One region of the Bradyrhizobium sp. SPXBL-02 genome, then DNA from elsewhere that is predicted to be linked to it. Evidence: predicted binding sites of a transcription regulator. Region 1 holds the regulator's gene; each other region holds the start of a gene.
What was found. Region 1 encodes LexA, which represses DNA repair genes until DNA is damaged. Its sites were predicted from a motif close to TGTTCNNNNTGTGTTCNG; they were not measured.

Region 1 (3,202 bases):
TTGGTGGTGACGGCGCGGCCCGCGCCGCCCGATTGCGCGGCGATGGTGGTCGATCGGGCGCGTCTTGCCAGTCAGGGCGCGCTGGCTCTGACGCGAAGCGCAGAGGGTTTTTCGGTGCAGGCGGTGAGGGCGAGAGGGGCAAGCCGTCCTTGGCTGCCGGCCGGCGCCGGCGAGGGGGATTTCGACGGCAGCCTCGTGCCGAAGACGGCCGTGCCTCGCAACCGGGACGCAACGCCATCGGAGGCCGACTTGCAGGCCGACGATTGAAGATCAATGCGGGGAAAAACCGGTCCGACGGGATCCCGCAGGACGCAAACCATACCATCTCGCCGGCCGCGGCCGGCGATGGCATTTGAATTTGGCCCTCGACTTTTCGGTCGGGGCCGACCGCGTCAGCCGATCGGCAGGCGCGTGATCGTGGGCCGCGTGTCGGCGACGATCTGCGGCTTGTGCTCGCGCTCGATGGCTTGCTGCGTCACCGGCAATTGCAGCACGGTCGCGCGCTGGCCTTCGACGAGCTGCGTCACCAGCACGTACTTGCCGTCCGGAAATTCGATCGCGTCATGATGGCGATCGGGAATGTGCGGGTCGATCTTGCCGAACTTGCCGACGCGGGAGTTGACGGTGCGCGTCCAGATCCAGCGGTTGTCGTAGCGGACGTTATCGGCGAAAGCGAGCTCCGTTCCCGGCAGCAGACAGACCGCGACGGAGAGATCGGCTTCGGAGGCGAAGCCGCGCGTCGAGGTGCCGCGGAAGGTTGTCGTGACGATCGTCTCGCCAACTTCGGCGGGGCGCGTCGCGACGGCATGCAGGCTATAGTCACACATCGGGTGCTCCTCATACTGGGATAGCGACCCGCGTCTCTTTCGAGGCGCAGGCCTCTATCAGAGTGGAAGCCTCCAACGCTCTGCTCGGTTATGGGCAAATCTGCGGCTCGCATCCGCAGCACGCGATCACATTATCTTTCCCGGATTCGATAGGAACAAACCTCGCGTCCTTGCATTTGGCCCGCACTATCGGCGCTGTCGGCACAACTCTACCGGCGGAGCGAAATGGCCGCGTGTCCGCATGGGCGAGTGTCGCGCGGGAAGAGGCGCCGAACAGTCAGCGCAGAACCAGAAAGACCATCCAGCCGGAGCGGACAAGTATCCGCTCCAATCTTGGATCGACGATCGAAGCGCGCGTAGCGCTTACTTCCGGTATCAGTACTTCCGGTAAAGCCCGATCAGCTTGCCCTGGATCTTCACGCGGTTCGGCGGAAGAATGCGGACCTCGTAGGCGGCATTGGCGGGCTCGAGCGCGATCGAGGCGCCGCGGCGGCGGAAGCGCTTGAGCGTGGCCTCCTCGTCGTCGATCAGCGCCACCACAATGTCGCCGGTATTGGCGGTCTCGTTGCGCTGGATCAGCGCCATGTCGCCGTCGAGGATGCCGGCCTCGACCATCGAATCGCCGCGCACCTCGAGCGCGTAGTGCTCGCCGGAGCCGAGCATGTCCGGCGGGACGCTGATGGTGTGGCTGCGGGTCTGCAGCGCCTCGATCGGCGTGCCGGCCGCGATGCGGCCCATCACGGGCACCGCGACGGGGCGCTCGCCCTCATCCGCGGGCGGGCTGGAGCTCGCGCGCACCTTGCCGAGATTGCCCTCGATGACGCTCGGGGTGAAGCCGCGGCGATTGCCGGCTGCGGCCTGGAGCTCGGGCAGCTTGATCACCTCGATGGCACGGGCGCGGTTGGGCAGGCGGCGAATGAAGCCGCGCTCCTCAAGCGCAGTGATCAGGCGATGAATGCCTGACTTCGAGCGCAGGTCGAGCGCATCCTTCATCTCGTCGAAGGACGGCGGCACGCCGCTTTCCTTCAGACGTTCGCTGATGAACCGCAGAAGCTCGTATTGTTTGCGCGTCAACATCTCGACCAAAGTCCCCCGGTTGATGTCGTTCGATTCCGAGACGATGAAGTCGGCAATAAGCCGCTACATCCTCGAAACAAATCATGAACGGACACTATATGTTCGATATGTGTTCCGCAACTGCTTAATTTATGGTGAACGCGGCTGAACTCGCGGAATGCGTGTGGCTCAGCAGCTCAGACGGGCAGCCGCAGCACCTCGCAAGGTGTGCCGGCCTCGGCCTTCGGCGCGAACGGTGCGCGCACGAGAAGTACCTGTGCCGCAGAGAGATTCGCAAGCAGGGAGGAGTCCTGATGGCTGACGGGAAGGGCGACGCGCGTGCCGTCGTCGCGCACCTCCAGCCGCGCACGCAGATAATCCTCGCGCTGATCGTTGGCGCCGAGGTCGCGGCCCAGCACGGCGCGCTCGCGCTGATGATGAATCACTGAACCGCCCGACAGGGCCCGAATCAAGGGCACCATGAACAGGAAGGCGCACACGTATGACGACACGGGATTGCCGGGCAGGCCGATCACGCGCATCGCGCCGAGGCGACCATGCATCATCGGCTTGCCGGGCCGGATCGCGATCTTCCAGAACGCCATCTCGATGCCTTCGCCCTTGAGCGCCTGCTGGACCAGATCGTGGTCGCCGACCGACGCACCGCCGGTCGTGACCAGGATGTCGGCACCGCTCTCGCGCGCGCGGCGGATGCCGGCGGACGTGGACTCCAGCGTATCGGCGGCAATTCCGAGGTCGATGGTCTCGGCGCCCTCGCTGCGGGCAAGGGCGTGCAGGGCATAGCCATTGGAATAGACGATCTGACCGGGACCAGGCGCGGTGCCCGGCATGACCAGCTCGTCGCCGGTGGCGAGAATCGCGACCCTCGGGCGGCGGATAACGCCGAGATAAGGATGATTCATTCCGGCGGCGAGGGCGAGATCGCGCTCGGTGAGACGGATTCCCTTGCGCAGCAGCACGTCGCCTTCGCGGAAGTCGACGCCCGCAGGGCGGATGTGCCGGCCACAAATTGCGGCTTCCTTGATCGTGACATGCTTGCCGTCGGCAATTGTGTCCTCCTGGATCACGACGGCATCGGCGCCGTCGGGAACGACGCCGCCGGTGAAGATCCGCACGGCTTCGCCGGGGCCGACCCTTCCCGCGAACGGCCGACCCGCCGCGACCTCACCGACGACGGTCAGCCTGGACTCGATGGCCGCGTCGGACGCGCGCACGGCATAGCCGTCCATCGCCGACATCGCCTCCGGCGGCTGCGTGCGCCGCGCCGCGACATCGTGCGCGAGCACACGATGGTGGGC
Region 2 (3,202 bases), 820 kb from region 1:
CCAAGCTCTGCGGTGTAGGCAGCCAAATAAGCCGACAGCTTTTCCTCGCGCGGGAGCGGCCCCCACTCAAATTGAAAATGGAACGGGATGACGATCTCGGCCAACCCCGATTGAGCAAGCTCCCTCCCGCCGCCCCAGCCAGTCAAGATCAGACGCTTCATCGCACCACCTGATCAACGCAACGCAAAACGAAACGGGCACCGAAGACGTCGGCAACTCAACGTCCTCAGTGCCCGCTCCTCGCGAAAAACTTTCCGCTGGTCGAGGCTTACTCGTCCGCCGGCTCCTCGCCGTCGGCGTCGCGCTCGGGCGTGCCGGCCAAAATCTGCTCGGCAATCAGACCGGAGTTTTGGCGGATCGCGGTCTCGATCTTGGCGGTGATGTCGGGGTTGCCCTTCAGGAACGCCTTGGCGTTCTCGCGGCCCTGGCCGAGGCGCTGGCTGTCATAGGAGAACCAGGCGCCGGACTTCTCGACGATGCCGGCCTTGACGCCGAGATCGAGGATCTCGCCCATCTTGGAGACGCCCTCGCCGTACATGATGTCGAACTCGACCTGCTTGAAGGGCGGGGCCAGCTTGTTCTTGACCACCTTGACGCGCGTGGTGTTGCCGACCACCTCGTCGCGCTCCTTGATCGCACCGATGCGGCGGATGTCGAGGCGGACGGAGGCGTAGAATTTCAGCGCATTGCCGCCGGTGGTGGTTTCCGGCGAGCCGTACATCACGCCGATCTTCATGCGGATCTGGTTGATGAAGATCACCATGGTGTTGGACTTGTTGATGGAGGCCGTCAGCTTGCGCAGCGCCTGGCTCATCAGGCGGGCCTGCAGGCCAGGCAGCGCGTCACCCATCTCGCCCTCGAGCTCGGCCTTCGGCACCAGCGCCGCCACCGAATCGACCACCAGAACATCGACGGCGCCCGAGCGCACCAGGGTGTCGCAGATCTCCAGCGCCTGCTCGCCGGTGTCGGGCTGCGAGATCAGGAGCTCGTCGATGTTGACGCCGAGCTTGCGGGCATAGACCGGATCGAGCGCGTGCTCGGCGTCGATGAAGGCGCAGATGCCACCCTTCTTCTGCGCTTCCGCCACCGTATGCAGCGCGAGCGTGGTCTTGCCCGAGGATTCCGGCCCGTAGATCTCGACGATGCGTCCCTTCGGCAGGCCGCCGATGCCGAGCGCGATATCGAGCCCGAGCGAGCCGGAGGACACCGCCTCGATATCCATGGAGCGGTCGTTCTTGCCGAGCTTCATCACCGAGCCCTTGCCGAACTGCCGCTCGATCTGGGAGAGCGCGGCGGCCAGAGCTTTACTCTTGTCCATGGAAGATCCTTCGACGATACGCAGGGCAGTTGCGGACATTGGGTCGTGCTCCTTATGGCGAGGATTCGCGTGAGGGACAAACGGTTGCGAGGCAGCTCGGCGATAAAACCAATGTACCCCATTTGTTCTCAGTTCGCAATATGTTCTTTGTGGATTTTGCTGCTGTCCGTATGTGCCCCCGGTGTCCTAGGTAGAAATACCGAGTGCCCTGATTTCCCGGAACTAGGGCTCTGGCAGGTGACTTGATAGCAGCCTCACGCCTCGACAACGTGACGGTGACACGAAGGCCTCAGCTCGGTGCCAGCCCCGGAGCTGAGGCCTCCTATCGCTTGCGTGCATTTTTGTACCGAGCATCGGAACGGAATTGGCTGTTCCAGACTCTTCCCTGCACTTGATCCATGTAGGGAATGCCGTGGTTACGAAGAACACCCGAGAAGTAGCAGCGACGCTACTTAAGCTGGCCAAGACGAGCTCCGACCCAGCAGTGGCGGCTGGCTTCATTGAGAGGGCCGCCGATCTCAAGGAGCGGATAGACGACGAAGGGCTGCCCAAGGCCGACGGGAATCTCGCTCCCAGCATCATTCAACGGCAGTAAGGCCGCCTCAGTTGGCGGCCCGGGCGCCGTCCGCATTCGATCCGGGTGATTGCAAGAATCCCGAACCTTGGTGCCGCAAAAATCAGCCGACGTGCAGCAAGCGCTGACCAAATGATGGGAGCTGGTCGAGCCGGCATGAACCATCGCGGAGCGTCCGGATTATCCGCTCATGCATCGCCTATGGTATTTCGTGGCCTTCCTCGCCGTCACCGCAACCGCATTCGGTGCCTTGGTGGCTTTTGACAAGCTCCTGGGATGACCTGGGGCCGCCTCGCGAGCCGGCCCCATTGGTTGATGGAGCCGACCTCTGCGGCCCAACAAATCAGCCATGCTGGATCGTCACCCTCCCCGCTTTGCACTGAGTGCACAACTGAACAGACGCGGATCCATTTCCGGATCCTAATGCATCATCACCGCGCGGATCTTGGCCACTATCGGTGATGAGAACGCTCACCTCGCGCTCCCGCCTCCTCGCACGGAAAGAGCGCGCCATGTTCAAGCGACGACGTTTCAAGCAGCAGCTGACCCTTCAGGACCGGCTGTCCGCATGGGTGAAGCAGATCCGCGAGCAAGCGTCCAAGCTTCCTCCCGGGCCGGAGCGGGACGCGCTGCTCAAGAAGGCCCGCCAGGCCGACGTTGCCAATCATCTGAGCGATTGGGTCAAATCGCCGGGGCTTCAGCCGCCGAAATAGCCGGGCCTCCGCCGGGTTGGGCAAAGCGAATATGATCGGCATCAACGACGCGCGGCCGGCGCGCCGTCATGTTTCCGTAATCCTGCGGCACCGAACCTTTTCGCGGTCTCCGGTTTTCTGTGGGGATGGGACCGCAACTTTTGGGGACCTCAGCTCATGACGGACAACGACACGCACCACGACACGATCAGGCGAAAGCCGCTGCTGGAGGCGGCGCACGAGGAGATGGTGAAGTTCGAGCGCAAGGAAAACGAGTTCCGCAGGAAGGACCGCGAAGAGCGCGCCGCCGAGCTCCATCTGCCGCTGAACGAGATCAAGGTCCACTAGGCACCGCCAGGACCGGCTTCCGGAGCGGGTCGAGGTCCGCCCCGCGACGGGGCGCCAGCCGCGGTTTAGGGCGGGATCCCCGACCCCGGCAGCGCCAGTCGGCTGCCGCAACCGCGGGCCTCCAAGGTATCTAAATACTACTCGTAACCTATTGGCCGAGCGAGGAAATTGCCCGACACCCTACTGTGCATGGGGTTGTTTTCCCGCTTTTGAAAGGCGGCAGCGCCGGCGCCCATCGATGCGAGCCGCCCGGCACGCCGATCCCGTCTA
Region 3 (3,202 bases), 2.2 Mb from region 1:
GCCCGGCGGCGAAGGCCGGCATCGAGGCGGGGGACGTCATCACCGCCGTCAATGGCACCGCGATCAAGGATTCCCGCGATCTCGCCCGCACCATCGCCGGCTTGGCGCCGGGCACGTCCGTGAAGCTCGATGTCTTCCGCAAGGGTGGCAGCAAGACCGTGACCCTGGCGCTCGGCGAGTTGCCGAACGAGCGGCAGGCCAAGGGCAACGAGGGCATGGGGCAGCCGGGTGCCGGCATGCCGCGCCTCGGCCTCAGCCTGGCGCCGGCAGGTGACGTTCAGGGCGCAGGCCAGAACGGCGTGGTCGTCACCGAGGTTGATCCGCAAGGCCCGGCCGCGCAACGCGGCATCCGGACCGGCGACGTCATCGTCAATGTCGGCGGCAAGGCTGTCAGCAGTGTCGGCGAGGTGCGCTCCGAGCTGGCGCAGGCCAAATCGTCGGGCAAGCGCAGCGTGCTGCTGCAGATCAGAAGCGCGGAGGCCACCCGCTTCGTCGCGGTGCCACTCGCCTGACGCGAACCTCGACCGCTACAAATCCAGAAAGGCGGCCTCGGGCCGCCTTTCGCACACGAGCTCGCCAGGTCCGATAACATTCTCGTTAACGGCAGGTAGGGTGACCGGGTGCGTCCGAAAAAGCCGTGTTCGCTGATCACACTCGCCAGGTGCCTCGGTGCTCTGCGGCAACGTCGCCGCTGAGAGGGGTTGCAAGCGTGGAACTTCGAACCTCGCGGCGATTTTTGGAACTCGCCGGTGGTTCACATGAGATCGGTGCCGACATGGATCGATTGAAGGTCTCGCTGAGGAGTGCGCTGCTGGTGGCGCCATTGGTGCTCTCAGGCGGAAACGCCCTCGGGCGCGACGACGGCCGCTACGCGGATTCCCCTCTGAAGCCATGGTTCGACAGTTTGCGCAGCCATCTCGGTCCGTGCTGCTCTGATGCGGACGGTTTCGCCGTCGCCGATCCCGACTGGGAGTCGCACAACGGGCGTTACCGTGTGCGCCTCGACGGGCAGTGGATCGATGTGCCGGATGAAGCCGTCATCACCGAGCCGAACCGGGCTGGCCGCACCATGGTGTGGCCGGTCAAGACTGCGTTCGGGATTTCGATCCGCTGCTTCATGCCTGGGAGCATGATCTGAGACCGGTCAGCGCGACCGTTTGGATGATTTGCGCTTCGATGATTTCTTGCTCGATGATTTCCTGGACGACGTCCTCGACGATTTCTTGGACGTCTTCTTGGCGCTCTTGCGCGTCGAAGCCTTCTTCGGGACCTTCTTTCCCTTCTTGCGTGCCTTCGACAATCCGATCGCGATCGCCTGCTTGCGGCTCTTGACGCGGCCGCCGCGCCCGCCACGGCCGCTCTTCGCGGTGCCCTTCTTGTAGCGCCGCATCTCGCTGGCGACATCGCTGCCCGAGCTGCTTGAGTAGCGGCGTTTCTTTGCCTTGCGTGCCATGTATGTTCTCCCTCGGCGAGGAGAACCATTCGGCACAACCATGGTTCCGGGAGCGCGGGCGGCGCAGCTAAAGGGCGATGCGATTAGGATGAATCGTCATCGCGCTTTAGGCTATTGTTCGAGCATGATCTCTTCGGAAAACCGCTGCACACTTTTCCCGATCATGCTCTAGAAGGAATTTGCCAGCTCGATCTCCGCTTCCAGCGCCTGGATGCGTCGTGCGGCCTCGCCGAAGGACAGATCCCGCGAATATTGGCCGGGCTGATAGGCCTCATCGCTCAGCCGCTTCAGCTTCAGGCCCTGCGCCCGCGTCATCTGCTCGCCAAGTACAAATCTGGCGTCGTATTTACCTTGAACCTGCATCTGGCGTCTCCGTCCTGAAATCGTGACTTGACTATATGTTCTTATTTTGTTCTAACAAGCCATGGACAACAGAATTAATGAAATTCGACGTAAAATCAGAGCCTTGAGGCTTGAGATGGCCGACGTCGAGGCGTCGGTGCGCGACCTCGTCGAGCGCGATCGCGACTGCACGGAAAGGGCCCTGGCGCAGATGGACCTGCGCCGGAAAATCAACCTCCTGATTGCCGAATGGAAGGCGGCCGGCGGCAGCGACGTTCTGCCTGACGTCCGCGACCGGGTGCGCCTTCGTCCCGTGAAGACAGGCGGCAATCCCGCGCGCGCAGCCGAGCGCCGCTGAGATCGTTGGCGCCGGATACCGCCAAGTGCCGACCCCAAGATGAGATGGAAGACAGAGGGCCCCGCAATGGCGGGGCCCTCCATGATTTGGGAGCGCCTATTTGGTGTTGGTCATGCTGCCCTTGTTCGTCATGGTGCCGCTCTGATCGGAGCCCGGGCCGGCGCCGCCTTGGCCCGTGGGGTCAGCGCCCTTGGAAGACTTGGTGTTGGCGCCGGTGGTCTGCGACGATGACGTCGAGGATCCATGCTTGGCCTTGTGCGACTTGGCCTGGGCGGCGAACGGCGTGGCGGCAAGGCCGGTTGCTAGCATGACGGCGAGAGCGAGCTTGGTCGTGTTCATGCGGGGGAACTCCCTGTGTTAAATTGACGCAGGCAGCAAACCGCGCCTCGCGGCAGGAGTTCCCGGCAAGGCATCTTCCGTACGTCACGCACGCTTCAAGTTTGCTTGTCCTCGGTCAGGATGAACACGGCGCCGGTGAGCGTCGCGCCGATCGCGAAGGTCGTCACCAAGGTGAGGGCGAAGACCGTCGCGGCCTGGCCCCCGCCGTTGTTCAGCAGGTTGGCCACGGCTGGATTGGACAGGACGAGCGTGAGGCTGAAGGTGAGGCCGAGCGCTGCGCCCATCATTGCATGCGTCATCAGCCTGATAAGGCCGCTGGCAGAGATCAGCTCGGACGACTTCTTGTTGTTGGTGCGCATGCCACGGCATCCCGAACTGCCACGCCAACGCGCTCGTGATTCCCTGGTTCCGTTCCGCTGAAGGAATTGTCATCGCCCGCTTCATCCGGCGTTCATGCCGGGCTTGCCAAGATGAGCGCCGGCAAAACGGGAACATCGACGGGGAACATCGACATGGGTAAGGTCGCCTTTCTTTACCGCTCGCTGGCCTATCGCAACGCAGCCGCGGACATCCTGCGCAAGGCGCGCAAGCTCCCGCGTGGCGCGGAGCGGAGCGCGGCTCGCCGCTACGCGAGGGCGCTGCGCGATCTCGCGCGAACGGAAGCCTGGCTCGAAGGGCGTATCGCGCGCGAACCGCGCACGGCTCAGCGC
Region 4 (3,202 bases), 2.5 Mb from region 1:
GCGCTGGCGGCATTGCCGGAGACTTCGCTGGTGGTGGCATTCTGCTCGGCGACCGCGCCGTTGACGGTGTCGAACACCGGGCGGATCGCCTCGATCGCCTGCGAGATGCGGTGCACCGCATCCGCCGAGCCGGCGGCGTCGCGCTGCAGCGCGTCGATCTTCTTTGTGATCTCCTCTGTCGCGCTCTGGGTCTGCACCGCGAGCGCCTTGACCTCGGTGGCGACGACGGCAAAGCCTTTTCCCGCGGCGCCCGCGCGCGCGGCCTCGATGGTCGAGTTGAGCGCGAGCAGCGTGGTCTGCCGCGCGATCTGCGCGATCAGGTTGACGACGTTGCCGATGGCGGCGGAGGATTCGCGCAGGCGGTCGACATTGGCGCGGGCTTCTTGCGCGGCGGCGCTGGCCTCGTCGGCGAGCTTGCCGGCCTCGCGGACCTGCGCGCCGATGCCTTGCGCGGATTGGGTGAACTTGTCGGCGGCATGGGCGAAGGTAGAGGCGGTCGATTGCGCCGCGTTGGTCCGGCCGGTCAGGGCGTCGGTGCGGTCGCGAATGGCGGCGAGCGTCGCGGCGGTCGCATCGGCTCCGCCGGCGACGGAATTGGCGGCGCGCTCGAGCTGGCGGATCATGGCGCCGAGCTCGAGTTCCAGCAATTCCAGGATTTCCCGGGCCGAATCACTTTCGGCGGTCGGGGCGGGTGCGGCAGGGGCCGCCGGCTGCGCAGCCTCCGGGGCTGCCGCAGGCGCGGCCGTGTCCGGCAGACGCTTCCGAAATAGTCCGAACGCCATCAGCTCTCTCTTGTCGGGGAACGGTCGGGCGCTATTTTCGCAAGTCGGAATGAAATCAGGGTTAACGGTGCCCGACGTCTAGGCAGGCGCCATTACGGCGGCTACCTTTACAGGGCTACCTTAGGAGCAGCCGAGCCCTTTGATTCCGCTGGGTGGGCGGCCTATAAGGCCGCGCTTCCCGCACTCACCTTGACGCACGCTTCCTTCACGAGACCAAGCATGGCCGGACATTCCCAATTCAAGAACATCATGCACCGCAAGGGGCGGCAGGATGCCCAGAAGTCGAAGCTGTTCGGCAAGCTGGCGCGTGAAATCACCGTCGCCGCCAAGCTGGGCACGCCCGACCCCGCCATGAACCCGCGCCTGCGCGCCGCCGTGATCGCTGCGCGCCAGGAGAACATGCCGAAGGACAATATCGAGCGCGCCATCAAGAAGGCGCTCGGCAGCGATGGCGAGAACTATGACGAGATCCGCTACGAGGGCTATGGCCCGGGCGGCGTCGCCGTCATCGTCGAGGCGCTGACCGACAACCGCAACCGCGCCGCCTCCGACATCCGCTCCTTCTTCACCAAGTCCGGCGGCAATCTCGGCGAAACCGGCTCGGTGTCGTTCATGTTCGACCGCACCGGCATCATCGAATACGACCGCAGCGTCGCCTCCGACGACGCGGTGCTGGACGCTGCGATCGAGGCCGGCGCAGACGACGTCGTGTCCGGCGAGGGCGGCCACGAGATCTACGCCTCGACCGAAGGCTATCGCGACGTTGCCAAGGCGCTGGAAGCCAAGTTCGGCGAGCCGCGCAAGGCCGCGCTGATCTGGAAGCCGCAGAACACGGTTGCGGTCGACGACGAGACCGGCGAGAAGCTCTTGAAGCTGATGGACCTGCTCAACGAGCACGACGACGTCCAGAACGTCTACGCCAATTTCGAGGTGTCGGACGCGCTTGTTGCGAAGATGGGCGGCTGATACCTCGCTCCGGATTCTGCTGTCGTCGCCCGGCTTGACCGGGCGACCCAGTATTCCAGAGACGCCAGAGGGATACGGATAAGCCGCGGCGTACTGGATACCCCGCTTTCGCGGGGTATGACGACGAATTGTGGAGTGGGCGGCGGTGCTCACCCGAGATACCCCACTTCCCCTGTTACTTCCGTTCTGTTTCTGTTTCCCCCGCCGCGGCCAGCCGCTATCACTGGCCCATGACTGCGCTCCCGATTCGTGGCCCCGTTCGCATCATCGGCATCGACCCCGGCCTGCGCCGCACCGGCTGGGGCGTGATCGAGGCTGAGGGCAATCGCCTGATCTACCTCGCCTGCGGCTCGGTGGAACCGCCGGACGATTTGCCGCTGGCGAGCCGGCTGCTTGCGATCCATGAAGGCCTCGCTTCCGTCTTGTCCAGCCACCAGCCGATGGAAGCCGCGGTCGAGCAGACTTTTGTCAACAAGGACGGCGTTGCTACGCTGAAGCTCGGACAGGCCCGCGGCGTCGCCATGCTTGCGCCCGCAATGTTCGGCATTTCTGTCGCCGAATACGCGCCGAACCAGGTCAAGAAGACCGTGGTCGGCGCCGGCCACGCCGACAAGCAACAGATCGCGATGATGCTGAAGATCCTGCTGCCGAAGGCCGAGCCGCCGTCCGCGGACGCCGCCGACGCGCTCGCCATCGCCATCACCCACGCCCATCACCGCCAGAGCACCGCGCTGCGGCTGAAGGTGGTGGGGATATGATCGGCAAGCTCAAGGGCCTGATCGATTCTTACGGCGAGGACTTCGTCATCCTCGACGTCGGCGGCGTCGGCTATCAGGTGCACTGTTCCTCGCGAACTTTGCAGCATCTGCCCTCGCCAGGCGAAGCCGCGGTGCTGTCGATCGAGACCTATGTCCGCGAGGATCAAATCAAACTGTTCGGCTTCCGCACCGATCAGGAGCGCGAATGGTTTCGCCTGCTGCAGACCGTGCAGGGTGTCGGTGCCAAGGTCGCGCTCGCCGTGCTCGGCACGCTGTCGCCGGCCGATCTCGCCAATGCCATCGCGCTGCGCGACAAGGCCGCGGTGGCGCGCACGCCCGGCGTCGGCCCCAAGGTCGCCGAGCGCATCGTCACCGAATTGAAGGACAAGGCGCCGGCTTTTGCCAATGTCGATCCCGCCGTCGTGCATCTTGCCGGTGCCGTCGACGACCAGCGCGCGCCGCGCCCCGTCGCGGATGCGATCTCCGCGCTGATCAATCTCGGCTATGGCCAGCCGCAAGCCGCCGCCGCGATCGCCTCGGCCTCGCGCAGTGCGGGTGAGGGCGCCGAGACGGCGCAGCTGATCCGGCTCGGGCTGAAGGAACTCGCGAAGTGAGCGACCCCAAAGCCAGCCGCATGGTTTCGCCCGAGCGCCGCAGCGACGATGTCGGCGACACTGCGCTCCGGCCGCAATCGCT

Region 2: the regulator LexA is predicted to act here: its motif matches at 1,449-1,466, upstream of recA (recombinase RecA).
Region 3: the regulator LexA is predicted to act here: its motif matches at 1,853-1,870, upstream of ACNJYD_RS28440 (DUF3072 domain-containing protein).
Region 4: the regulator LexA is predicted to act here: its motif matches at 1,931-1,948, upstream of ruvC (crossover junction endodeoxyribonuclease RuvC).

The regions. Positions count from the first base shown of each region.
Region 1 covers NZ_CP182474.1:3,888,573-3,891,774, forward strand. The annotation lists gene ACNJYD_RS18040 (ComEC/Rec2 family competence protein) at 1-267, shown strand, start outside; gene ACNJYD_RS18045 (hypothetical protein) at 393-827, opposite strand; gene lexA (transcriptional repressor LexA) at 1,203-1,904, opposite strand; gene ACNJYD_RS18055 (molybdopterin molybdotransferase MoeA) at 2,081-3,202, opposite strand, start outside.
Region 2 covers NZ_CP182474.1:3,064,890-3,068,091, reverse strand. The annotation lists gene ACNJYD_RS13970 (hypothetical protein) at 1-161, opposite strand, end outside; gene recA (recombinase RecA) at 269-1,357, opposite strand; gene ACNJYD_RS13960 (hypothetical protein) at 2,405-2,605, shown strand; gene ACNJYD_RS13955 (hypothetical protein) at 2,762-2,932, shown strand.
Region 3 covers NZ_CP182474.1:6,085,751-6,088,952, reverse strand. The annotation lists gene ACNJYD_RS28455 (Do family serine endopeptidase) at 1-512, shown strand, start outside; gene ACNJYD_RS28450 (hypothetical protein) at 776-1,138, shown strand; gene ACNJYD_RS28445 (DUF6496 domain-containing protein) at 1,145-1,453, opposite strand; gene ACNJYD_RS28440 (DUF3072 domain-containing protein) at 1,622-1,816, opposite strand; gene ACNJYD_RS28435 (hypothetical protein) at 1,932-2,153, shown strand; gene ACNJYD_RS28430 (hypothetical protein) at 2,250-2,492, opposite strand; gene ACNJYD_RS28425 (hypothetical protein) at 2,588-2,851, opposite strand; gene ACNJYD_RS28420 (hypothetical protein) at 3,005-3,202, shown strand, end outside.
Region 4 covers NZ_CP182474.1:1,419,103-1,422,304, forward strand. The annotation lists gene ACNJYD_RS06640 (methyl-accepting chemotaxis protein) at 1-782, opposite strand, end outside; gene ACNJYD_RS06645 (YebC/PmpR family DNA-binding transcriptional regulator) at 1,002-1,748, shown strand; gene ruvC (crossover junction endodeoxyribonuclease RuvC) at 1,979-2,506, shown strand; gene ruvA (Holliday junction branch migration protein RuvA) at 2,503-3,120, shown strand; gene ruvB (Holliday junction branch migration DNA helicase RuvB) at 3,117-3,202, shown strand, end outside.